Regions from separate parts of the Herminiimonas glaciei genome, predicted to be linked through region 3. Evidence: predicted binding sites of a transcription regulator. Region 3 holds the regulator's gene; each other region holds the start of a gene.
The links. Region 3 encodes LexA, which represses DNA repair genes until DNA is damaged. Its sites were predicted from a motif close to ACTGTATNNNNATACAGT; they were not measured.

Region 1: a site for LexA is predicted at 1,680-1,697, ahead of ACFQPC_RS05275 (VRR-NUC domain-containing protein). Genes of this name have one in related genera too.
Region 2: a site for LexA is predicted at 7,433-7,450, ahead of ACFQPC_RS00320 (LexA family protein). Genes of this name have one in related genera too.

What each region holds. Positions count from the first base shown of each region.
Region 1 is NZ_JBHTBU010000001.1:1,201,851-1,211,750, forward strand. It holds gene ACFQPC_RS05275 (VRR-NUC domain-containing protein) at 1-1,615, opposite strand, end outside; gene ACFQPC_RS05280 (hemerythrin domain-containing protein) at 1,901-2,425, shown strand; gene ACFQPC_RS05285 (DUF2165 family protein) at 2,665-3,150, shown strand; gene ACFQPC_RS05290 (tetratricopeptide repeat protein) at 3,166-3,477, shown strand; gene ACFQPC_RS05295 (GNAT family N-acetyltransferase) at 3,494-4,069, shown strand; gene ACFQPC_RS05300 (DUF1304 domain-containing protein) at 4,084-4,440, opposite strand; gene tam (trans-aconitate 2-methyltransferase) at 4,487-5,260, opposite strand; gene mqo (malate dehydrogenase (quinone)) at 5,349-6,983, opposite strand; gene ACFQPC_RS05315 (thermonuclease family protein) at 7,343-7,930, shown strand; gene ACFQPC_RS05320 (flavin reductase family protein) at 8,017-8,598, opposite strand; gene ACFQPC_RS05325 (hypothetical protein) at 8,697-9,140, opposite strand; gene ACFQPC_RS05330 (superoxide dismutase family protein) at 9,210-9,731, opposite strand.
Region 2 is NZ_JBHTBU010000001.1:67,238-77,137, reverse strand. It holds gene ACFQPC_RS00360 (MBL fold metallo-hydrolase) at 1-361, shown strand, start outside; gene ACFQPC_RS00355 (cytochrome b) at 604-1,161, opposite strand; gene ACFQPC_RS00350 (VIT1/CCC1 transporter family protein) at 1,218-1,913, opposite strand; gene chrA (chromate efflux transporter) at 2,156-3,379, opposite strand; gene ACFQPC_RS00340 (DUF4287 domain-containing protein) at 3,532-3,669, opposite strand; partial or broken gene ACFQPC_RS00335 (DUF6988 family protein) at 4,715-4,879, opposite strand; gene ACFQPC_RS00330 (SOS response-associated peptidase) at 4,972-5,688, shown strand; gene ACFQPC_RS00325 (Y-family DNA polymerase) at 5,697-6,980, opposite strand; gene ACFQPC_RS00320 (LexA family protein) at 6,967-7,422, opposite strand; gene ACFQPC_RS00315 (hypothetical protein) at 7,688-9,031, shown strand; gene ACFQPC_RS00310 (hypothetical protein) at 9,128-9,900, opposite strand, start outside.
Region 3 is NZ_JBHTBU010000001.1:1,679,796-1,689,695, forward strand. It holds gene ACFQPC_RS07525 (PhoH family protein) at 1-527, shown strand, start outside; gene ACFQPC_RS07530 (inorganic phosphate transporter) at 595-1,602, opposite strand; gene ACFQPC_RS07535 (DUF47 domain-containing protein) at 1,732-2,358, opposite strand; gene ACFQPC_RS07540 (replicative DNA helicase) at 2,465-3,850, opposite strand; gene rplI (50S ribosomal protein L9) at 3,962-4,414, opposite strand; gene rpsR (30S ribosomal protein S18) at 4,441-4,725, opposite strand; gene priB (primosomal replication protein N) at 4,741-5,034, opposite strand; gene rpsF (30S ribosomal protein S6) at 5,062-5,430, opposite strand; gene lexA (transcriptional repressor LexA) at 5,702-6,361, shown strand; gene ACFQPC_RS07570 (RNA methyltransferase) at 6,372-7,133, opposite strand; gene ACFQPC_RS07575 (inositol monophosphatase family protein) at 7,265-8,059, shown strand; gene ACFQPC_RS07580 (DEAD/DEAH box helicase) at 8,303-9,649, shown strand; gene ACFQPC_RS07585 (hypothetical protein) at 9,731-9,900, opposite strand, start outside.

The sequences.
Region 1 (9,900 bases), 480 kb from region 3:
CCGCGACCGGCATTTGGTGTTCGATGCAGTAATTGAGCCAGCGGACCTGATTATCCTGCAAACGGTCACCCGGCCCTTTCACCTCCAGCATCCGGTATCGTTGTTCCTGCGGCCAGAATTGGATGAGGTCAGGCAAGCCGGAGCGATTCGCAGGAATATCGCGCAAGATGCGGGCAAAGTATTTCTTTAAATGTGCGGCAGGGATGCAATGCAAAGCCAGCTTCAGCAAGTCTTCATTGATCGTGCCCCAGAAAACGAAAGGTGACTGGATGCCCTCTTTCGCCGCAAAGGTGTCGGCTATGGTTTGCCGATAGCTGCCATCATCCAGTCGGGCCAGGCATTGATCGAAAATTTCCTGTCTCTTGTGCACAAAGTCAGCACTATGTAAATCCACCGGCCCTTGATGGAAAGGATGGAAAAATGCACCCGGCAAAGCAGCAAAAACCGCCGGCCAGCACAGCAAGCCAAACAATGAATTGATCAGCGTATTTTCGACGTAAAACACTGGCGCATCCGTGCTGGAAAGATGTTCCTGTACTGCTTGCTCAACCGAGATTGCCACTGCCGGGTATGGCAGGGTCAAGTCTTCAGCTTCGATCACGGGAGCTTTACCAGGCGCGAGTTTGGCGTGTCCGAGCTTGCGGCGCAAACGCGGCAACATGCGCAGCACGGCCTGATGTTCGGCCTCGCTTTCCGGTTGGCTCAGCGCAGCTTCCGCCAATTCCAGTGCTTCCCCTACCGCATCATTCTTTTCCAGTACGCGTATCGTCCTTGAACGCGCACCGGCATAGCTGCACTGACGATAGAGTTCCAGTGCAGAGTCCAGCTCCTGGCAGCGTTCATATTCCTGCGCGAAGCGGAACAGCAATTTATTGCGACGTCCTTCCAGCCAAAGGTTGGCATAAGGCGTCCTCGGGATATCCGGCACGATCTCATCCAGATAGTTGCCTTCATCAAAGCGTACCCGGCAGCGCTGCAGGTGCAGGTAGTCGTCTATATCCTGACGGCTACGAAAGCCGCGCGATGATTCCGAAAACTCGACCTGTTCATAGCGGTAGATGCCGAGATCCGACAACACGAACTCAGACCAGTCCTGGTACAGGTTACCGAAGAACATCAGGCGCAAACGTTCGCACAGCGCTGCAACCCGCACTTCATAAATGGATTCTGTAATATCCGGCGCCCACTGATTCAGTGGCCGGACTTCGGGAAAGGTGTGCTCCAGCTCTGCCTGCAAATCACTCTTGCGATTCAAGCTGCCGGCGCCGGTAATGCGGAATGCTCGTAGCAGTTCGGCTTTACGCAATAAGGCAAATAACTGCGCGATACTCAAGGGCGGGTTATGCCAGAGCCAATCCAGTTCGAGTAAAGGCCGGGCTGCGGCATCCGGACAAGCGATCTCGGCGTAGACCAGTTTGCCGGAGCGGAATACCTCCCCTTTGCGCATCACCATGCGTACCAGCAAGGCACGCGAGGCTTGCGGCAGGCGGGGAAACTGTTCGATGAAGCCGCGTTCTTCATCCGATAGCAAATCGCTGTAGCGCTGCCCTATCCAGTCAAGGACACGCTGGAAATTTTCCAAGTAATAGTAAGGATCAGGAAGCGTTGGAAGCATGGACAAAGCGGGACAACTTTTCGATAGGCTGTGGCTGGCAGCGGCAAAGCGCCTCATGCCTTGCACTGGATATAAACACAGTATATTGAAGCGTGTGGAAAATCACAATGCCCGGCTGCCAACTCCTGTTAACGCCTGCTGCCGTACGGAAACAGCTCCCTTAGTCCTACGCCCGTTGAAGCCGCTGTCTGATAGTCCCCACCAGCGTTGGGGTCTATATTCAGTTATCGATCTGACTATATGGATCGGATGACTATTCACCGTATCATTTTCCGAGGAGTTCCTATGCAAACGGTATCCAAACAAGCAAGCCCATCCGCACGTCCTGCCGTCAAAGGTGTGAGCAAGGCCCTGCCGGATGCAGTCGACCTCTTGGTCGACGATCACCAGCAAGTCAAAAAGCTGTTCAAGGAATATGAAAAACTGAGCAAAAAGAACGATACAAAAGGCAAAGTCGCCGTCGCCCAGAAAATCTGCGATGAATTGACCGTCCACACGCACATCGAAGAAGAAATCTTTTACCCGGCGCTACTGGAAGCGATGGGCGAAAAGGATATGAAGGACATGCTGGATGAAGCCGTGGTCGAGCACGCGACCTGTAAAGACTTGATCGCACAAATCCGCGACAGTGCCGGAACCCACCCGCTGTATGACGCCAAGGTGAAAGTCTTGAATGAATACATCGAGCATCACGTGAAGGAAGAAGAAACGGAAATGTTCCCCAAAGCGCGTAAATCGAAACTGGACCTGGACTTCTTCGGCATGATCATGAAAGACCGCAAGCAGGAATTAAAAAACAGCCTGAACTGAAGCTGAAACGGATACACCCGGGCGATAGCGAAGATCCATTGCTGCCTGCGTACTGCTTACGCTGGCCGCAGCCGGATCTCGCTATCGCTTTTTCATGTTCGATTTGCCGGCAGGGTCAGTCCCTCCCTTGTATAAACAGCAGGCAGGCTTTATTATCCAAGTAATTTCTTTGATATTTATCGCCATACTTGGGAGATGTTCATGCCTGTCACCAACACCGCCATTCCGGGCGCATCGCGATGAGCGCGGCCGATTCCATCTGGCTGTTCCAGGCGGTGCATGCTGCCGGCCTCAGTATCTGGCTATCAATCGCGGTCATCAATAACCTGCAAGCATTTCATGCTTCGGTCGCTGCCGTCGGCGGCACGATGGCCATGGCCCCGTTCCGCCAAGAACCGCGCATCGATATCCCGCTGCTAACGCGTGCAATCGATTCAGTTACCCTGCACCGCCTGGCCATGCTGCTGGTACTGGCCCTCCAAATCCTCGCGAGTGTGTCTGGCTGGATCGGCAGCTATGAATTGCTTGCCGCTGACGGCCTGCCTGGCGCACGTCCGTGGCTTAACTTGGCCTTATGCAGTTTTGCCGCCTTCATCTTTGCGATGCACCTGGGCGGTTTGTGGTTCGCCTATTGGATACGCCAGGGGGAACTGCAACTGACGCACATCAGTTTGCTACTCTGGGTGTTGGCAGCCTTCTTCCTGTTCAACTTCCCGTGGGCATAAGGAAAGTACAAAGCGATGCGTGAACGACTGGAAAAACTATTGGCCGAAGGCCGCGACAACGCCCTGCTCCGTTTCGGTCTCGGCAATGCCTGCCTGCAGGAAGATGATGCGGAAAGCGCAGTCATCCACCTGCAACAGGCAACGCAGCAAAACCCGGGCTACTCAGCAGCATGGAAGTTGTTGGGCGTCGCGCTACGCAAGCTGGAACGCCTCGACGAAGCGGAGCTGGCCTGGAATAGCGGCTTGAAAGTCGCGCAAGAGCAAGGTGACCTGCAGGCGGTGAAAGAAATGACTGTCTTCGTTAAACGCCTGCATAAGTTGAAGTGAAACCGGATTCAAAATTATGCAAGACACCCTGTCAATCAGTCCGGATTCTGGTATCACATTGCGTCCCTTGCAGTGGCCGCAAGATGGTGCGCGCCTGAAGGACTTTGATGCGTCGTATAGCAGCCCGGTTATCTATGAAGTGGCGCAAGATGGCATGGCATTTTCCTTGCAGCAGATTGTGCTGCCAGAGCCTTTTCTTAAATGCTATCCGATGGATGATATCGCTGAAGACGTGGCCGATGCTGATGCTTCCTGGGTGGCGGAAGATAGCGATGGCAAGTTGGCAGGCCTGGCGACGGTTGAATACCAAGAGTGGAATCACAGCCTGCTGATTAGCGGTATCTTTGTCACGCCGGCATATAAGCAAAAAGGCATAGGTCGGGCACTGCTTGGATTGATCGATGCTTTTGCCCGCAAAACCCCTGCTCGTTGCCTGCAACTGGAAACACAAAACACCAATGTGCCGGCGATTCATTTCTATCTGAAACAAGGCTTCCGCCTGTGCGGCATCAATACCGGTTTATACGATCCGGCGCAGGTGCATCCGCATGAAGCAGCCTTGTATTTCACGCGCGACCTGCAACGCGATTAAAATCCGTTTTAGTTCTATGCCAGGGACAATAGCGCCAAAGCGATGATGCCCGGAAGCGCCTGCACAAACAGTATCTTCCTGTTTGCAGTAATGGCACCAAAGATACCGGCCGCCACGACACAGCAGAGGAAGAATATCTTGATCGGGTCACCTGCCGCGCCGAGCCAGATACCCCAGATCAAACCGGCTGCGAGAAAGCCGTTGTACAGCCCCTGGTTCGCTGCCAGTACTTTGGAGTCTGCTGAAAATTCGGGCGTCAGGCCAAATGCCTTCCTGCCCTTGGGCGTGTCCCACAAAAACATTTCCAGGTACAAGATGTAGAGATGCAGGACAGCTACGAGTCCTGTTGCGATGACCGCTATCGTGTACATATTCTTGTCTCCTATGACAGTGTCAGCTAATGGGCAGGACCAAGGTCTAGCGCGTTGCAACGATGAACAAACGCGGAAACGGCAATAGCACCGTGCCGTCCTTCAAGGCCGGATAAGCATCGCGCAAGGCTTCCTCATAACGCTTAAGGTAGTCTTTTTGCTCTGCTTCATCCAAAGGTGCGAGATAAGGCCGCAGCCCGCTGCCTTTGAACCATTCGACGACATCCGCCGCCCCGCCCGGCAAGGCGTGGTAGTAGGTGGTGCGCCAGATATCGACACTCTTGCACAGCGGTCGTAATAATTCCTGATACCAGTTTGCATTATTGCGCGGTGAGCGGGATATGCCGGCCAGCTTGGCTGCCCATGCTCCCTCTGCTGCAATCTTGCGCATCAGTTGATGCGCCGGTTCGTCCAGGTTGTCCGGCGTCTGTACTGCAAGTACGCCACCTGGCAACAAATTATCGACCAGGCGCGGATACAGCGTCGCATGGTCGGGCACCCATTGCAAGGAAGCATTGGCAAAGATCAAATCAAATTTTTCCTCCGGCTGCCAATCCTGTGCGCCTATCGTTGTGAATGCTATACCGGGTAAACGCTTGCGTGCCGCATTGATCATATCGGCGGAACTATCGAGGGCGGAAACACGCGCGTCGGGAAAGCGTGCAATCAGTGCTTCAGTCGAGTTACCCGGGCCGCAACCGATATCGATCGCTGTGCCAACGCTGGCACGCGGGATTGCGTTGAGCAAATCCCTTACCGGCCTGGTCCGTTCATCTTCAAACGTGGCGTACTGCTTTGCATATTGCTGGGCCCAATTCATATAGCGCCTACCTTTCGTACAAATAAATCGGGCGAAATATGCATACACACATTTCGCCCGGGAGACTGCTTACCTGTTTATCTTTGCATCACAACGCCAAATCAGCCGCTTCACGTTTTGGTTGTGGCGCAGGAGCCGCTTGTGGCACCACCGTGCGATCAATCGCTGGCGGCGGTGTCAGTTGCAGGATCTGGCCGGTGCTCAGCCATTCCTGATAAACCTTGTCCGGCGAATCATTCAGCTTGGTACCGTAACTGGGAACGATTTGGCGGATTTTGCTTTGCCATGCCGGCGAAGCGACTTTATCCTTGAACACTTTTTTCAGTACGTCCAGCATGATAGGTGCGGCGGTCGATGCACCTGGCGAAGCACCCAGCAAGCCGGCTATGCTGCCGTCTTTTGATGCGACGACTTCGGTACCGAGTTTCAGTACACCGCCCTTGTCAGCGTCACGCTTGATGATTTGCACGCGTTGACCGGCTTGCCACAAACGCCAGTCTTCTTTCTTCGCATTCGGGAAATATTCCTGCAATGCTTTCAGGCGATCATCATCCGACAACATTAACTGACCGGCCAGGTATTCAACCAACGGGTACTCAGCCACACCGACTTTGACCATAGGCCAGACATTGTGCGTCGTCGTGCTGGTGATCAGGTCAAAGTAGGAACCTTCCTTCAGGAACTTGGTGGAGAACGTCGCGAATGGTCCAAACAGGATCACGCGCTTGCCATCCAGCACACGGGTATCCAGATGTGGCACCGACATCGGTGGCGCACCGACCGAGGCTTTACCATAGGCTTTGGCCAGGTGGCGTTCTGCAATCGCCGGGTTCTCTGTTACGAGGAAAGAGCCGCCGACCGGGAAGCCTGCATACTCATTGGCTTCCGGGATGCCGGATTTTTGCAGCAGGTGCAAGGCGCCACCACCGGCACCGATGAAGACGAACTTGGCATCGGTTTCGGTTTTAGTGCCATCCTTCAGGTTCTTGTACCCTATGCGCCATGTGCCATCCGCATTGCGTTTGATGTCTTGCACTTCGCTGGAAAGCTTGAGCGAGAAATTCGGCTTGGTTTGCAGGTTGGCGACGAATTGACGGGTGATTTCGCCAAAGTTGACGTCGGTACCGATAGGTGTCCAGGTTGCTGCGATTTTTTGGTTGGCCGGACGGCCTTCCATCATCAGCGGCACCCATTTCTTGATCTGTTCAGGATCTTCCGAATACTGCATGCCGCGGAACAAAGGGCTGGCTTGCAATGCATCGTAGCGTTTCTTCAGGTATTTGATATTTTCATCACCCCAGACAAAACTCATATGCGGCGTCGAGTTGATGAATGAGCGTGGATTTTTCAGGATGCCGTTCTTGACTTGCCAGGCCCAGAATTGGCGAGAGATCTGGAAGGCTTCATTGATTTCAATCGCTTTCACGATTTCGATCTTGCCATCCTTGGTTTCCGGTGTGTAGTTCAGTTCGGCCAGTGCCGAGTGTCCGGTACCGGCATTGTTCCAGCCATTCGAACTTTCCTTGGCGACGCCATCAAGGCGTTCAACCATTTCCATGCTCCAGCCCGGTTCAAGTTCATTGAGCCAGATGCCCAGCGTTGCACTCATGATGCCGCCGCCGATAAGCATGACATCAACTTTTTTAACCTCTGCTGCATGCAGCGGTGTGACAACGAGGGTGAAGATAAAGCCAAATATGGCGAGGTAATTTTTTTTAAACATTATCGAATCCCTTATTCTTTGCTTTTCATGTGTATGCAACGGTATTTGCTTACATGGATGGTCCACAGGACATGGTGTGAGCTGTGGAGTGCCGACTTGGTGAAGATTCAATACGGTGAAACGCGACCGCCAGTGATTGATACTGTGATCGTTTTGCCGCGGAGAAACTCATCGTGATAACGACCGCATGAATTTTACTCCTCCTTCCGTTTCCAGGCTGGATAGCTGATTTTCTTGCTTGTTTTCAGGCCTTACATTGCATTTTGACTGCTATAGTCCAGCCTGCCAGCGCCTGCCTTTCATGCAATTGCAATGTGCAGATCCCTGGTGCAAGGTAAAAGTTCAACTGAGAGCAATAAATGAAATTGAAGTTTCTGTTCCACCCCTTATTGGCCATGTCATGCCTGCTGCTGGCTACCGGTGCAGCGTCCGCCGCTCCCAGGGCCAAGCCCTTGCATCTGTATACCTTTGAAGATTGCCTGGTGGTCGGCATTAGCGATGGCGATACGCTCAAGGCACGCTGCGGCAAAACCGGTGCGTATGAAAAAATTACAGTCAGGCTGAGCGGCATCGACACACCGGAACGCAAACAGGCTTACGGCAATCGTGCGCGCAAGGCATTGAGCGACATGGCATTCCGCCGGCAAGCCGACCTGATCTGCAATGCACATGATCAATACGGGCGCCATGTCTGCAAAGTGATGGTCGCGCCTCTTTCCGCAACCGATGGACCAAAGACACTGGATACGGGACTGGCACTGCTCACAGTCGGCATGGCCTGGTGGTACAAGGCATATGCACACGAACAAAGTCCGCAAGAGCGTGGACAATATGAGTTTGCAGAATTCGAAGCGAAGTCCAAACGTGCCGGCTTGTGGGCCGATGCCAATCCGGTGCCGCCATGGGAATGGCGCCGGACTGAAAAAGCCCGCCAGCATGGTGGCTAGAAATACGTTTTAATCAAACGCGCTCAAATAAAAAGGGAATCCTGCACATACACAGGATTCCCTTTTTAGCTTGAACAACAAGCTGATTACTTATCGGTATCCGCTTCCAGCGCCGCACCGATCGCATAGAAATGTCCGCCGGCGATATAGTGCAAGCTACCCAGCTCCGGGCTGGCATCTTCAAAATGCCAGTGCCCATCCTTGAACACACGTGTATCGGACCACGCGCCCGTCACTTCGCCTATGAACAAGTCATAAGTAGTTTGATTATGTGGTTCGGGAATCAGGCGACAGGCGAGCCAGGCCGAACAGCCGGCGACGAAAGGTGCATCGTAGCCATCGATATGGAATAGTTCGACCCCGGCACGCTCCAGTTTGTCCGCTTCCTGCAGCAAGCTGCTGGTACCGACATCGTGCGTCAATTGCAACTGCGCCACGGTCGGCACCTGGATCACGAAACTAGCACTCTTCTCGACCAGCTCGCGCGTCCTGGTCGCCTTGTCGATGACGACTGTCAGCTTGGGTGGCGCGAAATCCAATGCGCAACACCATGCCGCCGCCATGACATTGTCCACACCCTGATGGGTGGCGGAGACCAGCACCGTAGGGCCGTGGTTTATCAATCTGTATGCTTTTTCCAGCGTAACCGGCGCGATATGCGTATCCATGTACTTATCCATGCTGAAACTGATGAGCACAAATGATAGCCGGGATTCGCGCCCTGCATCAGCGCTGCAGCAATACCTGCTGCGTGCGTACTGGAAATTTATTGATAGCTGGCGATACTCAATGTGTAGTCTGACTTGGCACCACGACGCGCCACCGCGCGGTTCAGATAAACGCGCACCGTGTAATTGCCGGTAAGCTTCACCTGCTGCTTCCATTGCGCCTTGTCTTCCATTTCACCGACGAACAGTGCTTCGCTGCTGTTTGGCGGCAGGATATTGAAATGGGTGGAGCTGGCCTTGGTCGCTTTCAGCGCAACCGACAGCGTCGCGCCTTCTTTGACATGCACGACATAATCTTTGGTCGACTTGTCCGGTCCTTTCAGCCGTCCGCGTATGGTAACCGGCGTTTCCCCGCGCAACTCCACGGTATGGCTGGGAATACTGGTTTGTGCCAGCACATCGAACGATGCCAACAGCGATGCGGCAAATAAGCTGCCAGCCAACAGGCCGCCGCGTAGTGATTTGTTCAAGTCGATCAACATGGGAGTTCCATCATTGCATGCTCAGGATCGAGGCATCACAGGTATGCCTCGATCCCGTTCAGAGTATGTTTATTTGAGACGGATTACACCGCAAGACAGGCGTTTGCCCGAATTGCCGGTTGGTTGCGTCGTGAAATCATCCGGATCGGCGTGCACGATCAAGCCTTTGCCGATGATGCTATTGCTGGCATTCGGATCAAGGCTGATCTGGCTGGTAGTGAGGGTCAGCACCGCAGTACCGTTGGAGTCGGGCGACAGGTTGCCGAAGTCACCGGCATGATGTTCATTGTGGCCGGGTGCGCCATGTTTTTTTCCATCCGGATTGAAGTGACCACCGGTACTCATGCCATCCGGTGCGCTGCAATCGCCTTTTTCATGGATGTGGAAACCATGCAAGCCCGGCGACAAACCGGTAATACGTGCCGCGACTTTTACCTTGTCGCCACTTTGCGAAAAGATGACGGTGCCATTGGTTGTATTGCCTTGCGTCGGCTGCATGACGGCTTCGGCGCTAGGACGGGAACCATAACCGGCACAGCCGGCGGCGATGATTGCTGCACTCAACAGGGTAAGGACTGGAAGGGTTTTCATGCGTAAGCTCCTCTTTTTAATGTGGATGATACGGACGACAAAATTACCTGCGATACACATTCCTGCTACCGGATCAGTGCTGGCGCCACCTGCGCATGGACGACAAAGCGCAAGCGGCGATCCTTCTTTGTACACGCCTAACTGCGAAATGCCAATTTTTCATGGCATT
Region 2 (9,900 bases), 1.6 Mb from region 3:
TGCGTTGCTGATTGAAGGCTGCGGTCGCACTGACTTTCAGAATGGTGATGCCGACGCGCTGTATAAAAGCGTGAAGGAAAAGCTGTTTTCCTTGCCGGATGAGACGTTAGTATACCCAGCCCACGACTACAAGCAGCGCTTTGTGTCATCCATAGCACAGGAAAAAGCACGCAATCCGCGCTTGGGTGACGACAAGACACTCGAGGAGTTCAAGCACATTATGGCGAATTTGAATTTGCCATATCCAAAGTTCATTGACTATGCTGTCTTAGGCAATCAGAAATGCGGTGTTTGTCCGAGTGACCTACCAGAAAACTTGGAGCGCTATTGCCATCAAATGACGCGGAGCCCGCAAGGTTGATGAAGAAATGACGACTCCTTGGGATGTTCGCTTTTGGCCGATAGCTGCCACCTGCTTTCAACCCAGTGCAGACGTTCTCACAGTCATCAATAATATCAATCGATAAAAAATCTCAATCTCCGGAAAAAATACTTGAAGTAGGATTTGAAAAGCTCTCAAATCGCATCGATAATTCAGAGCGATTCATAGAGCCTCCTATCTAGAGTTTCAGAAGAATAATTTTTTACATCCAGCACATTCAGTTAAAACCACATACGCTGAAATATACGGTCTTTGTCGATAAAAAAATGCTTCAGTCCACCAAGAGCGTGCAGCGCAATCAGGGCAACTAATACCCAAGCAATTATCGAGTGTAGGCCGAAAAATGTCTCTGCGGTATCGTGATTAGGCGAAAACCAAGATGGCAATGGCGTCCCAAAAAATGTTATGCCTTTTTTACTATATGACGCTCCAACGAAACCAATGATAGGCATGGCTAGCATGCAGAGGTAAAGTGCCCATTCGGTAACGTGAATCAAAGTTACTTGCCATGCAGGAACGGTCATAGGCAACGCTGCGGGTTTATGTGTTGCACGCCAAATAATTCGTAAGACGACTAGGCCGAGAACCACAAGGCCAAACGACTTGTGGATATCGAAATACCATATGCTCCCCGGCTGTTCTTCGATAGCCATCATGTACCATCCGATACCGAGCTGAGCTGCAATCAAGATTGCAATTAGCCAATGTAATAACACGGCTGGTTTTGAATATCTCCATTCACCTCTTGCAGTTGCTGATTTAAATCCGTATGTACTCATCTTGAATTCCTTAATGACTCAAACCTCGTATGCGACAAATTGTTCAGGAAACGTTGTTATCCAGCCGTTCCAAACATTGAGCCTATTGCGGTTGCAGCGGCCATCGAAAGCGCGCTCCAAAATACGACTCGCACGACGCCCTTCCTGATGCTCGCCCCTCCCACCTTTGCAGCTAGCCCGCCTAAGAAAGCGAGAAACACTAAAGAACCGACCACGGTGTAAAGTATGAGGCTTTCGTGTGGAGCTAGTAAGACAACCATCATTGGCAAAGCAGCGCCTACAGCAAAGCTAAAGGCCGAGGCAAGGGCTGCTTGCAATGGCTTAGCGCTCATAGCATCGGTTAGCCCAAGCTCATCTCTTGCGTGCGCAGCTAACGCATCATGTCTCATAAGACCCTCAGCCACTTGCTTTGCCAGCGATTGGTTCAAACCCCGCGCGACGTAGATATCAGTTAGCTCTTTGTGCTCACCTTGAGGATTTTCATGCAGTTCGACACGTTCTTTCTCAAGCGCTGCCTGTTCAGTGTCAGCTTGGGACTGAACAGAGACGTATTCACCCGTGGCCATAGACATCGCACCAGCGACCAAGCCTGCAACACCTGCAATTAGAATTGCTTGATGAGTAGCATGCGCAGCAGCTACACCAAGAACGAGGCTTGACGTTGATACGATTCCATCATTAGCGCCTAATACCGCCGCGCGTAGCCAGCCAATACTATCCAATTTGTGTAACTCTAGATGTCGATTTCGCATAGAAAAACGTTAATCCGGTAATAGTTATGTTTCAATGATGCTACGCCTATCTGAACCTGTGATTTGGAGTTTACAAATTTAAATCAGGACAAGCTGAATGCCGTCTATCAATACTTCGACAGAAGATAGCGCTTGGATTGTGCTCGAAGCTCAAGTTACTCACGTATTCCAGATATTTTCTCGATAAGGACCGCTATTGGCCGTTAGAGGAGAAAGTGTTTTTGACTAAAAGTGGACATTATTTAACCGAAATAAAGCACGTTCAGAATGCCTGCTAATGCCAGAAAGCCAACCACAATCCATGGTGGCACTTTCCACACTGTTAAGAACAAAAAACCCGCTATCGCCAATGCGAAATCTCGCGGCGATAAAACAGCATTAACCCAAACAGGGTTGTTAAGTGCTGCAGCAAGAATCCCAACCACAGCAGCGTTCGCTCCGCTCATGGCAGCTCGAGCAATAGCACGGGTACGCAATGTGCTCCAAAATGGGAGCATACCATAAACCAACAAAATTCCCGGCAATAGTAATGCGACTAAGGCAATTATTGCTCCAACAAAACCGTTCGGTGCCGGTCCAACTAGGGCCCCAAGATAGGCAGCAAATGTAAATAGAGGTCCAGGTACAGCCTGCGCTATACCGTAACCAGCCAAGAAGGCCTCGTTCGTTACCCAACCTGGTGCAACCACCTCTGCCTGTAACAGCGGCAAGACGACATGCCCACCTCCAAATACAAACGCTCCCGAACGATAAAAAGCATCGAAAAGTGCTACTCCCTGGTTTTGCGTAGCAGCGACAGCAATGGGAAGCAGCAAGAGGAGGAGGACGAAAACAACAAGTGCCACTACGCCACCCCGTTTTGAAACGGGGAAATGCAAATCTCTACAATTAGAAGATGCTTGTCCTCTGCACAACCAGAGACCCGAAACTGCGCCAAGCAAGATAGCAGCAATCTGTCCATATGGTCCGACAAAAAGAATAACGATAGCTATTGCAGCAAGAGCAATAGCAGCACGTTCGCGGTCAGGTGTGAGCGTTCGTGCCATTCCCCAAATTGCCTGCGCCACCACGGCAACTGCAACTAACTTTAGCCCATGAAGAAAACCTTCCGCAACTGGCCCAGTGAATGACATCGCGCCAAAAGCAAAAAAAAACAATATCAAGGCAGAGGGCATAGTGAATGCAAGCCAAGCAGCGAAACCACCACATAGGCCATTGCCTCGCAATACGCCTAAAGCAAATCCGACTTGGCTAGAGGCTGGCCCCGGCAGAAACTGACAAAGCGCGACAAGGTCTGCATATGCAGATTCTGATAGCCAATTTCGTCTTACTACAAATTCGTCACGGAAGTAACCGAGATGTGCGATGGGACCACCGAAAGAAGTCAATCCCAATCGTAAAAATACCCAAAATATCACCCATGTACTTTCTCGGACAGGAACTTCATTCTTAGCTGATACTGTCATACCCTGTCTCGCAAAAAATTATCAACATACTATTTTTAATTTTCATTTCAAAGTTGAATAATGATTGTCCGCTTTGGGCCGATAAAGACCCCTGTTGACATGAACCAAGGCATGCGATTTGTGCAGCGTTAGCCGCCACAAACAAAGTTAGATTATTTGCTCGCCATGAACGAAGCTACGATTGCATTGGCGTGGCCATGTCCCAGCTGACACTCAGACTTAAGATAATTGACAAGCTCCATGTGCTTGAGCAGACCTGCTTCATTCAGTATATTCATGCAATGTGCGATAGGTTTACCTTATTTCTTTTCGATAGACGGGAAATAGGAAGCGGGTCCATTAACTGCTTCTTGATGGTTCATGCCTCTCCTTTATGGTTACTGCGCTAGCGAGGATTGTCTGAATGTTATGAGCACCAAGCTGCAAGTTTATTCGAAGTTTTTGGTCAGACTAAAGTCCGCTTCTGGCCGGTAGCAGACGTCGCCCTCCACCCGTAAGCGGACATAAGGAATTTACTTGTCTTAATATTAACTTATGTTAACTTATGCCGAAAAATATTAGTTATGTTTTCCAGCATAAGTTTCCATAAGTTTTGCAAATGTGAATGAAACGGCAAGTGTCATTGACCCAAATTATCGTATGGTTTCGCATTGTTTTCTGGTCGAAACAGGCCGGCACTCCATAATCCAAGGGTTAATATGCGAACCGGACACCAGCGGAGAGGGAATCCTTCAATGCAACGTCGCAAGTAGTCAGTGCAAACCACATTGAATCGCATGGCCCGTCCCCAATCTGCATAACCTTTAGTGTGTTGCATTCACCGATTGAAATCGCCGCCCTAAGCAACCATTGCGCCTTCCATAGAATCATCCCTATTCAATCATCCGATTCAGCGCGCACCAACCTATGGTCTAGGTTCTCTTGGCATAAATATCTGAAAATATAATTTTTATAGGCTCAGATGTGTCTATTAAAGCCGGGGCCATTCAGTCCTCCGAATGATTAACTATCGCAAATGCTTTGAATCTCTGTAACTTTTGAAATAAGTGCAATTTATCGTAAGCCTTAGCATGACTTCTATCAAGTAATGCCAGCGTCTGAACAGCTGACGTAACCATGTTTAACAAGTTTGCAACAAAAATGCCACAGTGAGCTAGAAACAGAACAAGAATGACTAATTCTGTTCAGTTTCATGTTTCAAACCTGACCCAATTTCGACATTAAATTATAAAAATAACAAAAGTAAAAAATTACCTTAATTTAGTTTGTTCTTGTAACTAATACTTTAAATCTAAACCAGTACCCGCAGACTTTTCTGCGTTGTAGATGAAGCTGTTAGTTCAGCTCCTGAATATTCAATATTGGAAGGCAATCTGCAAAATCTTCATGCATGCGTCGGACCGGTTGCATGTTTTCTGTATAGCCCGACAAGATTGAAGCTAACTGCGCGCCAATGGCAACCACCGCGTTTGAATTACGCACTCCTTCATATACCAGCTTGACTTGCCTACCCGTTGGTCACTCTTTTTATATAGTGGTTATTAATCTCATTAGGTAAGAACCAATTAAACATTACAAGACTCTTAAATAGTATGTGCGCAAACTACACTCCTACAAGAGCAGAACGGCTTGAAGCTTTGTTAGTGACTTCGGTCAACGAACCGTTTTCATTCAAGTACGAATGCTACCCAGGCAATCTAGCACCGTTAATTCGGAACGCCGAGGGACTGCCGGAAGATTCAGGATTTGAGCGCCAACTCGACTATGGGATGTTTGGAGTTGTTCCGCCATGGGCTGACCTTAAGCTAGCACGCTCAACATACAATGCTAGGACAGAAACGGTCGCGACCAAACCATCATTCCGCTCGGCTTGGAAACGACAACAATTTTGTGCCATACCTGTCGATAATTTTTTTGAACCAAACTACGAGTCTGGTAAGCCGGTTCGTTGGCAAATAGAACATGTAGATGGAAAGCCATTGTGCGTGGCAGGGCTTTGGGAATGGCGACCTAACGGAGGACCCGACGATAGGCCGCTGATTAGCTTTACGATGCTAACCATTAATGCAGATGACCACCCTCTTATGCGACGTTTTCACAAGCCGGGCGATGAAAAGCGCATGATTGTCTTGCTCGATTTTGACGAAGTCGATGCATGGCTGCAAAGCCCCCTTGAAAACGCTCCTGAATTTTTTAAGCAGTACGACGCTGAAAAACTGACCGCAGTCGCCGCACCAAAAGCCGCGCGCGCAAAGAAAACACCTGTCCAGAATGCAGAAGAGGCGTTTGAGGATAGATTCTTATTCTAAACAGCTCGCTATTTGCAGATAGCAATCTCGTTCCAATCCGTTGTGTAATGCGGGCTTTTATTGTCTGCTCGCATACCCCAGCTACGACGCGCACCATCGTTTGATATTTTCAGCATGCCACGACCATACTTGGCATTGATAGCATCCATTGTCGCCATCAATTCGGTATTGCCACTCTCATCCTGGCAAGCAAAAAGGTCGGTCTGAACAATATGGTCAGGACCTATCTCACCCAAGATGACGCCGGCTTTTTTGTATTCGTAGCCTTCTTTAAAAATACTCTTCAAACCCTCAGATGCATACCCAGCGATTTTCATCGAGTCTGCAGATGCGACCGGCAGTGGAATGGCGATGGTTGGATTGTATTGAGGACGGTCTTCTCTGAATCGGTCGGTCAAGATGAATACCTGAAGAAGGCCCGCTATAGACTTCTGCGCACGCAATTTGCCGGTAGCGTTTGTCACAAAATGGGTAATGGCGTCAGCCAAATCTTCTATCAGAACCACAGGATGTCCAAAAGAACGGCTGGAGACGATTTGCTGTTTCGCGCTACCGACTTCTTCTATTTCTATGCATTGCTCACCCCGCAATTCCCGAATCGTTTTCTCCATCACCACACCAAACATGGCCCGCATTGATGCGGTGTCTGCATCGCGTAGCTGAAGAACGGTATCAATACCAATGCTCTGTAGCTTTGTAGAGAGCTTGCGACCAATGCCCCACACGTCACCTACCTCTAAATGCGACAACACATTTTCCTGCTGAGCGGCGGTAAGGATGTTGTAATTAAAAACACCTTTCGATTTGGGATGCTTCTTTGCGACATTGTTAGCGAGCTTGGCTAACGTCTTGGATGGTCCGATGCCTACACAGACGACCAAACCAGTACATTTGTTGACTCGGGCTCGCATTGAATAAGCCCGTTCTCGGATATCAGTAAACCCTGTTAGGTCCAAAAAGCATTCATCAATGGAGTAGATTTCTTGGATGGGTGAATAGCCGCCCAAAATACTCATGAGCCGGTTGCTCATATCCGCGTACAAAGCGTAATTTGATGAGAAGGCAACGATGCCATGCTTTGCTGCTAATTTTTTCAACTCGAACCAAGGCACACCCATCTTGATGCCAAGCGCTTTTGCTTCCGCTGAGCGCGCCACAACGCAGCCATCGTTATTTGACAACACGACAATGACCTTGCGGTCGCGCTCTAGGTCGGGCCTGAATATCTGCTCGCAACGGCAATAGAAATTATTGGCATCAATGAGCGCAATATTGTTCTCATGCTTTTGCATTTCGCTTCTTTGACGGCTTGAAGTGAATACGAAAACTGGCGGTAACAACGCCCCAAATAAGTAGCTCCTGACCATCCTGCATTTCAATCGGTGGGAAGTCAGTATTTTCAGATAATAATTTAATGACCCGCCCACGCTTAAAAAGCCGCTTCACCGTGAACTCCCCATCTAATGCAGCAAGGACGATAAGCCCGTGCGCTGGGTCGACGGATTTATCAACAAGAATCACATCACCATCGTAAATGCCGGCACCGCGCATCGACTCACCTGCTACGCGAAAATGAAAAGTTGCATCGGGGTTAATAATGAGCAATTCAGCTAAATCGATACGCTTTTGCACATGGTCTGCAGCCGGACTGGGGAAGCCGGCTTGCACGGCATAGTCGAATAAAGCAACTGTGACCGAATTAATGGGGAGTGGTAAAGGTGGACGCGATTCCATAGCATTTTTAACTGTAAATATATACAGTATTATGAACCACGGTTCTTACAATGAAAAGCGGCAATAATCCTCTAGCCATCTTTTGACGTTAGCAAATTTAGCTTGTTAAGTGAGTGTGGTTAGCAAAATAAGGTTGTCAAAATTTGGTTCTTTTACCGATAACTCTACTTAACTCGTTGATTTTACGTATCTCGAGTTAGCAGGTTCAAGTTGTTCCCACACTTACGAACGTAAGGCCGGCGTTTGGCTCAATAAAAGCGGGAAATTGCTGATTAATAGCAAGCAGTTGTGGACTGCCGAAGGCGACATTCTCGAACACGGCATTCACGATGGTCGAATTTATTCGGCTAGCGGAAGTGTTGGATTTGATATGACAACGCCTAAAGCCACGAATGACGATGTCCAAAAAGTGCTCAATGCATTTGGCGGTATCAATTGGCGCCAAGAGCTAGGGGCGGAATTATTGCTTGGATGGATTGGGGTGGCCACGATGGCGGTTGTATTTCGCCGACGCCCACACATGCTCTTAACGGGCGGTGCAGGTATCGGAAAATCGACCGTTTTAGAAATGGCGAAATGGCTGCTGGGTCCCATGGCTTTTTCATGCACAGGGCCACAAACAATGGCAGCATTTTATCAAGCGCTTGGTGGCACTTCACGTGCAGTAATCTTGGACGAGTTTGAAGCAGACCCGTCCAGGCGCCATGCGCAAGACACCCTGGAAATTGCCCGGATGTCTTATAGCTTGCAGGAAGGCGATGAAGGTATTGTTCGCGGCACCCAAAATGGAGCTGCCAAAAGCTATGCATTTTATTCGCCGTTTCTGGCGGCAGGCATTAGTCCGGGAAAGATGCAACCCGCGGACCTCACCCGCTGGGTTGTTCTGGAGGCATTGTCTCGCAAGGGTGATGCTCCACAACTGAACGAAAGCGAGGCTAGAGAAATCGGCCCTCGTCTTGCGCGTCTTTTTGTTTCACGCTGGAATATGTTTCAGGCATCAGAAAAGGTTGTACGCGAGTGCATCCTGGCTGCTGGTGGTGACGGTCGCATGGCCGATACTGTTGGCACGTTGTTGGCGTCTTACTGGACATTTGCGTCAAACCGGCCAGCAACGGCTGACGATGCAAATGTGCTCGTTGAAATGCTCAATATCAAAGCACGCATTGAGCTCCATTCGGAGACTGATGAAAAACGATGCCTGGATTCGTTGATGTCCAAGGTTATGCCCTTCAAAATGATAGAGGGGCAGTATCTGGTTACACGCCCAATGTCGATTGCTCAAGCAATTGAAAAAGTGTGTGAGGACCCGACGGGTAATCTTGAAATCACATCACGACTGTCGCAACTAGGCATGCGTGTGGTGCAGCAAAACGGCAAATGGCGTTTCATTATCGCCAATAGCCCAGAGCACCAAGAACTTCGTCGGCTTTTCAGTGGAACCAAATGGTCTACTGGAGGATGGGCAGTCGTTTTGCGACGTCTGCCTGGTGGTGAGGAAAGCACCCAACGAATAGGCGCAGGTTTTGGCGCCGCGAAAGTAACGGTTTTTGATGTGCCGGCAGACCTTTTGCCGGCAAATGATGAGGGTGAAGATTTGTTAGCTGCGTAAGCAGTTGGTTCGGCGCGGGTTCTTCGGAATCCGCGCCATTTTTTTACCTGTTACCTTTGTTACCTTGTTACCTGATATCCGGAGCAAATAGAACGTTTAAATTTGTTGTGAAGACGGTTTGCTCCAGCGTTCAATTAAACCGGGAACGCTGACTCCCTTCTGGTACTTTGAGTGATATTTTGCAAGCATTCGGTTGATGGCAAGCCTGCTTGGCACATACCATGCAGCAAACGCTTCAAATATTCCCGGTGCCAACCAGGCCGTCGGTGGATATTCGGCAGCCTGCACCTCCTGACGTAGCCGCCCCATGAATTCCACAAATTGTTCTGGTGACTCACCTGCATCATGAGAAACTTCACACCAGATGGACAAGCCGTCCGGCCAATTATCTTCAAGGCATGCACGAAGTAACAGAAGCTGCACGAGCTGTGACTCGCTCGTGAACATCAGTTTTCCAGGATAGGTTGCCAAAGGAATTAAGTACGGGTCGTTTGCCCCATTGTAGGCATCCCATGCTCCATACATCAATGAAGCAAGCCGCAACCATTCTTGTGCATCAAGACCACCTACACTTTCACCAGCCTGTGCGATGTTGATAATTTCCTCAAACGTCAACGTGCCCTTGGCACGATTGACCCGCTGCGTGAACATTGCAAGATTCGCAACCGCATATGTGCCCTCGTTTATCAGCCGGTCAACAGAAGCGTTTGTAGGATGTTGGCCTGCGAATGAAAACGGTTTCAACGAAACAAGGCAATAGTCACCCGTTATGGTACGCAGTACCTGGCTCGTTACTGCACTATCTACCAAATAACCTCGTTTGATAGCATTCAAACGAAGGCCAAACCGCTTCTTTTCGAAGTAATCAT
Region 3 (9,900 bases):
CCGGCCTGGCACAGGTACTGGAAACCAAGCTCTACAGCGAAATCATCGTGACCCGCGTCACGGTGCCGGTCGGTGAAGACATCGGCTTCCTGCCTGGTACCGAGGAAGAAAAGATGTCGCCTTGGATGGGTGCCTTCGACGATAACCTGGAAGTGCTGAACAAGTCCGACAACGATGCCGGCGAATGGGGTCGCGCTGCAACGCAAGACCTGATCCGCTCACGCATCAAGATCAAGTCGCTCAACTTCATGCGCGGCCGGACCTTCGTCAACAAATTCCTCATCATCGATGAAGCGCAAAACCTGACACCGAAACAAATGAAAACCCTGGTCACCCGTGCAGGTCCGGGCACCAAGATCATTTGCCTCGGTAACATCGCGCAAATCGATACGCCTTACCTGACCGAAGGTTCGAGCGGCCTGACCTATGTGGTCGATCGCTTCAAGGGTTGGGGCCATAGTGGTCATGTCACCCTGGCGCGTGGTGAGCGTTCACGGTTGGCGGATCACGCGAGCGAAGTATTGTAGTAACTCTGCCCCGTCAGAAACAAAAAAGCCTGCTGAATCAGCAGGCTTTTTTTATGCGCGGGAATGATTACAAAATCATCGTCCCCAACCACCATGCAATCGCTGCCATAAACGCCGCAGCAGGAATCGTGAAGATCCACGCCCAGACAATATTACCTGCCACACCCCAACGGACTGCCGACATTTTGCGCGAAGCACCAACGCCTACAATTGCACCGGTAATGGTATGCGTGGTCGATACGGGCACGCCCAAAGCTGTTGCCAGGAATAAGGTAATAGCACCACCGGTTTCGGCACAGAAGCCACCAACCGGTTTCAGCTTGGTGATTTTCTGCCCCATCGTTTTGACAATACGCCAGCCACCGAACAAAGTACCAAGGCTGATCGCAGTGTAGCAGCTGATGATGACCCACCATGGCAGCGGATCGGCAGCGGTTGATACACCAGCAGCGATCAACAGCATCCAGATAATCCCCATGGTCTTCTGCGCATCGTTACCGCCATGACCCAGGCTGTACATTGCCGCAGAAAATAATTGCAATCTTCTAAACCAACGATCGACATTGCGCGGTGTCGACCTGACGAACAGCCACGACACCAACACCATCATCAAGGAACCAAACAGGAAGCCGAGCAAAGGTGACAATACGATGAAGGCGATGATTTTAATCAAGCCGGAAGCGATCAGTGCGTCGGTACCGGCCTTGGCCACTGCTGCGCCAACCAGGCCACCGATCAATGCATGCGATGAGGACGACGGCAAACCGAAATACCAAGTCACCACATTCCAGACAATCGCACCCACCAATGCGCCAAATACAACGTAGTGATCAATCACTATGGGATCAATCGTGCCTGTACCTATCGTCATTGCCACTTTAAGGTGGAAAACGCCGATTGCGATGAAGTTGAAAAATGCTGCCATCATCACGGCGGTTTGCGGCTTCAATACGCCGGTTGATACAACCGTCGCAATTGCATTTGCCGCGTCATGAAAGCCATTCATGAAATCGAATATCAAAGCCAATATGATCAAAAAGGCCAGGACATAAAGGCTCATGTGGAGAGTTTGCATGGATATTTATTCTTTGTTCAATCTGCGTATGTCACCGACAACTACGTCAGTAACCGCGAAACTTACAAGACAGCCCTGCACATCATTTAAAAGATAATGGCAAGGCGCACCAACGATACGCTCAATGAATCAAGCGTTCTCGACAATGATGCCTTCGATGATATTGGCTACGTCCTCGCAACGATCCGTCACGGTTTCCAGCAATTCATAAATGGCTTTGAGTTTGATCAGGTTACGGACATCCGGCTCTTCACGGAACAGCTTGGACATCGCCGCGCGCATTACATGGTCGGCATCCGATTCCAGACGATCGATTTCCTGGCAGATCGAGAGGATCTCGCGCGAGTTATCCATATTGTGCAAGAGTCCGACCGCAGCCTTGACCTTTTCGGTACAGGCCAGGCACAGCTCGGCCAGGCGTTTGGCTTCAGGCGTGATCGCCTTGATGTCGTACAGGGAGATGGTTTGTGCGGCATCTTCGAGCAAGTCGAGGATGTCGTCCATACGGGTAATCAGTTGATGGATGTCATCACGATCCAGCGGCGTGATGAAGGTTTTATGCAGCGCATCCAGCGTTGCATGGGTCACCTTGTCTGCCTGTTTTTCGATGCCTTCAATGGCGTGTACGCGGATTTCCAGGTCGTCAAAATTGGTCATCAGCGCGACCATTTCGCGTGCACCCTTTACGCAAAATTCAGCGTGCTCATTGAAGAGGTCGAAAAATTTACCTTCTTTCGGCAGAAGTCGTCCAAACATGATTACTCTCTTTGAATATTAAAATGTTGAAATACTGTAGTGGCAAAGGCCGGGCCTTCACCGGAATTCTAAAAAACAAGAACAGGCAAACTGACACTAAAAGACATCAATCCCCTTGATACAGGGCGGCTGAGCCGGTGTAATTTTCGAACTTGGTGTACTGACCCAGGAAGGTCAGGCGTACCGCACCAATCGGGCCGTTACGCTGCTTACCAATAATGATCTCGGCAGTACCTTTATCCGGCGAATCGGGGTTATAGACTTCGTCGCGATAAATAAACAGGATCACGTCGGCATCCTGCTCAATCGCGCCGGATTCGCGCAGATCGGACATGACGGGACGTTTGTTCGGGCGTTGTTCCAGCGAGCGGTTCAGCTGCGAGAGTGCAATCACCGGGCAATTCAATTCCTTGGCCAGACCTTTCAGGCTACGCGAGATTTCCGAAATCTCGGTGGCGCGGTTTTCACCGGCGGAATTGGCCGACATCAGTTGCAGGTAATCGATGATGATCAGGCCCAGCTTGCCGCATTGACGCGACAGGCGACGCGAACGGGCGCGCAACTCGATCGAGTTCAGCGCCGGGGTTTCATCGATGTACAACTGTGCATCGTTCATTTTCTGGATCGCATGCGTCAGGCGCGGCCAATCCTCATCGGCCAGGCGACCGGTACGCAGGCGATGCTGATCGAGACGACCGACCGAACCCAGCATACGCATCGCCAGCTGGGCGCCGCCCATCTCCATCGAAAAGACCGCGACCGGCAAACCGCTTTCAATCGCCACGGTTTCACCGATATTGATCGAGAACGCGGTTTTACCCATCGATGGACGGCCGGCGACGATAATCAGGTCACCCGGCTGCAAGCCTGAAGTCATACGATCCAGGTCGGCAAAGCCGGTCGGCACACCGGTAATATCGCTGGTGCTGTCGCGGTTATACAGTTCATCGATACGTTCGACCACTTGCGTCAGCAAGGGCTGGATTTCCTGGAAGCCTTGCGCGCCACGCGCGCCCTCTTCCGCGATCGCAAAGATCTTGGATTCAGCTTCATCCAGCATCTGTTTGACTTCCTTGCCTTGCGGATTGAAGGCATTGCCGGAAATCTCGTCCGAGACGGTAATCAGTTTGCGCAGTACGCCGCGATCACGCACGATTTCGGCGTAGCGGCGAATATTGGCAGCGGAAGGTGTGTTTTGCGCCAATGCGTTGAGGTAGGCGACGCCGCCCACTTCTTCGGCCTTGCCGCTATTGGTCAGCGCTTCAAAGACGGTGATGACGTCTGCCGGACGCGCGTTATTGATCAGCTTGACGATGTGCTGGAAGATGATCCGGTGGTCGTAGCGATAGAAATCGTCGTGATTGACGAAATCGGCAATACGATCCCAGGCCGCATTGTCGAGCAGCAAGCCGCCAAGGACGGATTGCTCTGCTTCTATCGAATGCGGGGGAACGCGAAGGGACTCTAATTGCGGATCGGCACGGGTGTTCATGGCGCGAATTATACCTGTTGCGAGGCTTCCCTTTAAGAAATCAGGCAATAAAAAAGCCGGGAAAACCCGGCTTTTTCTGGGCAACTGGTGCCCGTGTTACTTTAATACGACTTAAGCGTGATCGCCGATAACGGTGATCGTTACTTCCACGACTACGTCGGTGTGCAATGCAACTGCAACAACGTGATCGCCGGCAACTTTCAACGGACCGGTTGGCAGGCGAACCTGGGCTTTTTCAACTGCAAAGCCTTGTTTCGTCAACGCTTCAGCGATATCGGAGTTGGTAACGGAACCGAACAAACGGCCGTCAACACCCGATTTTTGCGTGATTTGAACGGTTTGACCGGTCAATTTCTCGCCTTGAGCTTGCGAAGCTGCCAGTTTGTCTGCAGCGATTTTTTCCAGTTCTGCGCGCTTGACTTCGAATTCAGCGACTGCAGCAGCGGTAGCACGGCGTGCTTTACGTTGTGGGATCAGGAAGTTACGTGCGTAACCGTCTTTGACTTTTACAACTTCACCGAGGTTGCCGAGATTAACGACTTTTTCCAACAGAATGACTTGCATGTTTTTCTCCTATATCAAGTCGTTAATTACGCGTTGTGCAGATCGGTGTACGGCAACAGCGCGAGGTAACGTGCGCGTTTGATTGCTGTATCAACCTGACGTTGATAGATAGCCTTGGTACCGGTCAGGCGTGCTGGCATGATTTTGCCGTTTTCCTGAACGAAGTCTTTCAAGGTGTCTACGTCTTTGTAATCAACTTGTTCTACGTGTGCAGCGGTGAAGCGGCAGAATTTTTTACGCTTGAACAAAGGGTTTTGTTGTTTGCGTTTTTCTTTGAGTTTGTTCTTGTCGAATTTTTTACCGAATGCCATTTTGGGCTCCTGTATCTAAATGTGGTTCTCGAAATCTGTGAGATGGAAAACAAGGCTTTTGCTGTTACGGCTCTTGCGTGCCAGAAATCCAGTGAACTGATATGTCCCGCCTAATTCGGCTTGATTGAATCGACCTGAAATTTCACCCGCGGCAATCGCGGCAATTTCAAACTCAACCAATCGTGGAACACCTGCTTCTATTTGTTGCGAACTGTGCAGCAAAACTGCTGACACTATCGGTACGCCTGCCGGGGTGTAGCGCAAAATTTCACGCTCGGCAATGGTCGCAATAAACTGAAGCTGATTCACTCTCCGTCTGGTAACGTCAAAGGGCTATTAGGCAGCAGGTGCCTCGGCGCGATGGCTCTTGGCAGCATCTTCCTTCTGCACAGCCTTCATCATTGGCGATGGTGCGGTTTCAGCCTTCTTCATTTTCACTGTCAGATGACGCAGAACGGCATCGTTGAATTTGAAGCCGGTTTCGATTTCAGCCAGCGTTTCGCCGTCACATTCGATGTTCAGGCAGACGTAGTGCGCTTTTGCCAATTTCTGGATCATGTACGCCATTTGACGACGGCCCCAGTCTTCGACACGGTGGATAACGCCGCCGCGTGCGGTGACGATACCTTTGTAGCGCTCGATCATTGCAGGCACTTGCTCGCTTTGATCCGGATGAACGATAAATACGATTTCATAATGACGCATGTAAGCTCCTTTTGGACGGATTGAAAATCGCCCACCTCGGCGTCAAGACGAGTGTGGGAAGAGGAAAACCCGCAATCATACGCGCAGAAGCAGGAAAACTCAACGCTTTCAGGCATTTATCGGCGCAATACCGCATGAATACGTGGCAATTTCTGTCGAAACCACATAAATCAGCTTGCGTTTAGGCATGTACTGTATAAAAATACAGACTGTTCATACGAACAGTTTACGGTCGTCACATGTACGAACCACAACAAAACAGGCCAAGGCAATGATCAAACTGACAGCACGCCAGGAACAAATCCTGAATTTGATACGCGATGCGATCGAAAATACCGGTTTCCCGCCGACCCGTGCCGAAATTGCAACAGAACTCGGTTTCCGCTCGGCCAATGCGGCGGAAGAACATTTGCAGGCACTGGCACGCAAGGGCGCGATCGAAATTTCGCCCGGCACCTCGCGCGGCATCCGCCTGCGTGACATGGGCAATGGCGATGAACGCTTCCCGGGCCGCCAGATGGCATTGCCACACCCGGCACTGATGCAACTCAGCCTGCCGCTGGTCGGTCGCGTGGCCGCCGGCTCGCCTATCCTGGCGCAGGAACATATAGAAGCGACCTACGATGTGGATCGTTCGCTGTTCTCGGCCAAACCCGATTTCCTGCTGAAAGTGCGCGGCATGTCGATGCGCGACGCCGGCATCCTCGACGGTGACCTGCTGGCAGTCAAGAAAATCGATACCGCGAAAAACGGCCAGATCGTAGTCGCCCGCCTGGGTGAAGAAGTCACGGTCAAGCGCTACAAGAAATCCGGCTCATTGATTGAATTGCTGCCGGAGAACCCGGACTTCGAACCGATACGGGTCGACCTCGCACACGATGAGTTTGCGCTGGAAGGCCTGGCGGTCGGCCTGATGCGTACCTGGAACTGAGGCTAGCGCCTTAGTCCTTGTTCTTCTGCTCCAGTATCTGCTTGGCGATGCCACGCAGGATATTGACCTCTTCCGTTTCCAGCTGGGTACGGGAAAACAGGCGCTTCAAACGTGGCATCAGCTTCTTCGGATTATTCGCATCGAGGAAGTCGATTGCCACCAGCGCCTGCTCCAGATGCGCATACATGCCATCGATCTGCGCCATGCTCGCCGCCTCCCCCTGGAAGCCAATATCGGTGACGGCACGCGTTTCCCCTACCGCCGCCATGCGCGCTTCATAAGCCAATACCTGTACCGCTTGCGCCAGGTTCAGCGATGAATAGTCCGGATTCGCCGGGATATTGATCAGCACATTGCACTTTTCGACGATTTCATTCGGCAAGCCGAAACGTTCGTTGCCAAACACCACTGCTGCGCGCAAACCGCTCTCCTCCACCAGACGCGTCGCCAATGCACGTGGCGAAATCACCGGTGGGGAGAATTCGCGCAGGCGGGCCGTCACTGCTGCTGCGAAGTTGCAATCGAGCAGTGCCTCCTCTATCGAACTGACGATGCGGGCCGACTGCAGGATATCCTGCGCGCCACTGGCAAAGGCCACCGCTTCCTCTTGCAGCGCCGCATCCGGGAAGCGCGGATTCACCAGTACCAGTTCGGTAAAACCCATGTTTTTGATGGCGCGCGCCGTCGCCCCGATATTGCCGGGACGGCTGGTTTCCACCAGGACAAAACGAAGTCGATTGAAAAGAGGCGTGTCGGTTTGTGGCTGCATCATTTAAAATAGCGGCATTGCGCGGTAGGATTCATGTCAGAAATGGCAACTCTATACCGCATCGCTCATTAATTTCAATTTAGGTGGTTCTGCTCGCCCTGCGGCGTGAGGACCGCCATTTTAACGGAAACTCTATGCATCCCATGCTTAATACGGCGGTCAAAGCTGCTCGCCGCGGCGCTGCCATTATCAATCGCGCGTCCTTCGATCTGGACCGTATCAAGGTCACCGAAAAAAAGCCTAACGACTTTGTCACCGAAGTCGACCAGGCCGCCGAGCAGGCGATCATAGATGTTTTGAAATCCGCCTACCCCGACCACGCCATCCTCGCCGAAGAATCCGGCGCTTCGGCCAACCTGCACGACGAAAACGACAACGTCTGGATCATCGATCCACTCGACGGCACCACCAACTTCATCCATGGCTTCCCGCAATATTGCGTATCGATCGCGCTGCAACAACGTGGCCAGATCACGCAAGCGGTAGTCTACGATCCGACCCGCAATGACTTGTTCACCGCGACCAAAGGCGCAGGCGCTTACCTGAATGAAAAGCGTATCCGCGTCACCAAGCGCGACAAGATTTCCGACGCGCTGATCGGCACCGGCTTCCCGTTCCGCGCCGGCGACGACATCGATGAATACATGAAGATGTTCAAGATCATGACGCAAAGCTGCGCCGGCCTGCGTCGCCCTGGTTCCGCTGCACTGGACCTGGCTTATGTCGCTTGTGGTCGTCTGGATGGCTTCTTTGAAAAAGGTTTGCAGCCTTGGGATATGGCCGCCGGCTCCTTGCTGATCACTGAATCCGGCGGCATCATGGGTACCTTCGCCGGTGAATCCGATTACCTGTACAAGGGTGATGTACTGGCCGGCACACCAAAAGTATTCGCACAAATGGTTTCGCTGCTGAGCCCGTTCGCCAAGTAATTCCAGTCACACCACAAAGGGAAATATCCGCCTGCTGCATTGCAGGCAGATATTTCCCTTTTGTTTTTCAGCCTGGTCTCGCCAAGTAATCCCCGGCGCAAGAGCCACTGCTGTTATACTCGCTGCACACGGCATACCTCCAGTCACCTTGCCGCTGTCTCGCGACTTCCGCACCCCAATCCCCGTTTGCCTGCGACTGGCGCCCATTGCGGCGACAGGCCGATAATTTTCTATTGAGTATCCATGTCTTTTACTGACCTCGGCCTGGCCGAAGGAATTGTTCGCGCCGTTACCGAAAGCGGTTATACCAACCCTACCCCGATTCAGGCGCAAGCCATCCCTGCCGTATTGGCAGGCGGCGATCTGCTGGCCGGCGCACAAACCGGCACCGGCAAAACCGCCGGCTTCACGCTGCCGATTTTGCATCGCCTCGCAACCAGCGGCACGCCGCACGCGTCCGCTTCCGCGCAACGTCCTATCCGTGCACTGGTGTTGACACCGACCCGTGAACTGGCAGCGCAAGTCGAAGAAAGCGTACGCACTTACGGCAAATACCTGAACCTGAACTCGGCCGTGATCTTCGGCGGCGTCGGCATCAACCCGCAAATCAAAATGCTCAAGCATGGCGTGGATATCCTGGTCGCAACACCAGGCCGCCTGCTCGATCACATGCAACAAGGCACGGTCAACCTGAACCACATCCAGATCCTGGTATTGGATGAAGCTGATCGCATGCTGGATATGGGCTTCATCAAGGACATCCGCCGCGTGCTCGCAGCCTTGCCGAAGAATCGCCAAAACCTGCTGTTCTCCGCCACCTTCTCGAATGAAATCAAGGCGCTGGCAGATGGCTTGCTGAACTCGCCTGCGACCATAGAAGTCGCACGTCGCAATTCGACGGTGGAAATCATTGAACAAAAAATCCATCCGGTCGATCGCGACAAGAAACACCCGATGCTGGCGCACCTGATCAAGAGCAATAACTGGTCGCAAGTACTGGTCTTTACGCGCACCAAGCACGGCGCGAATAAACTGGTTGAGCAACTGGAAAAAGACGGCATCAGCGGCATGGCGATCCACGGCAACAAGAGCCAGTCGGCCCGTACCCGTGCCTTGAGCGAATTCAAGGATGGCAGCCTGCAGGTCCTGGTCGCCACCGATATCGCCGCACGTGGTATCGATATCGATCAATTGCCGCACGTCGTCAACTATGACTTGCCGAATGTGCCGGAAGATTATGTACACCGTATCGGCCGTACCGGTCGTGCCGGTGCTACCGGTGAAGCGGTGTCGCTGGTATGCGTCGATGAACTGGAAATGTTGAAGGACATTGAAAAGCTGATCAAGCGCAAATTGCCGTCGGAAGTGATTCCCGGCTTTGAGCCTGACCTGAATGCAAAGCCACAGCCTATCCAGCGCCGCAGCAACGATGCGCCAGGTCGTCGCCCGCAAGGCCAGGGCCGCAACGCCCCAGCTAAATCAGGCAAGGCACCGGCACCGAAACCGAACGGCCCGTCACGCGGCGGCTTCGGTGGCAACTCGAATGCACGTCCGGCTGCACCACACCGCTCGGGCGGGCGCGGACGTTAATCCGCCGTACTTCAGCCGGGATCCATCTTCTGCATGGGTTCCGGCAGTTTCTTCCTGCAGCATCCTGAACCACGCCCTTCCCTAAGCAGGCATGTCCCGCTTGCCGCCTGCGGCAATTTGCAGGATATCCAGCGTTTCCCTGAACACCTGATCAAGTAACTGCCCTTCGGCAATATCCGGCGCGAGCGCGGCCCAATCGGCCTGCACACCGGCCATCAAATCCGCAGTCTTCACTTGCTGGTCCGCGTCCA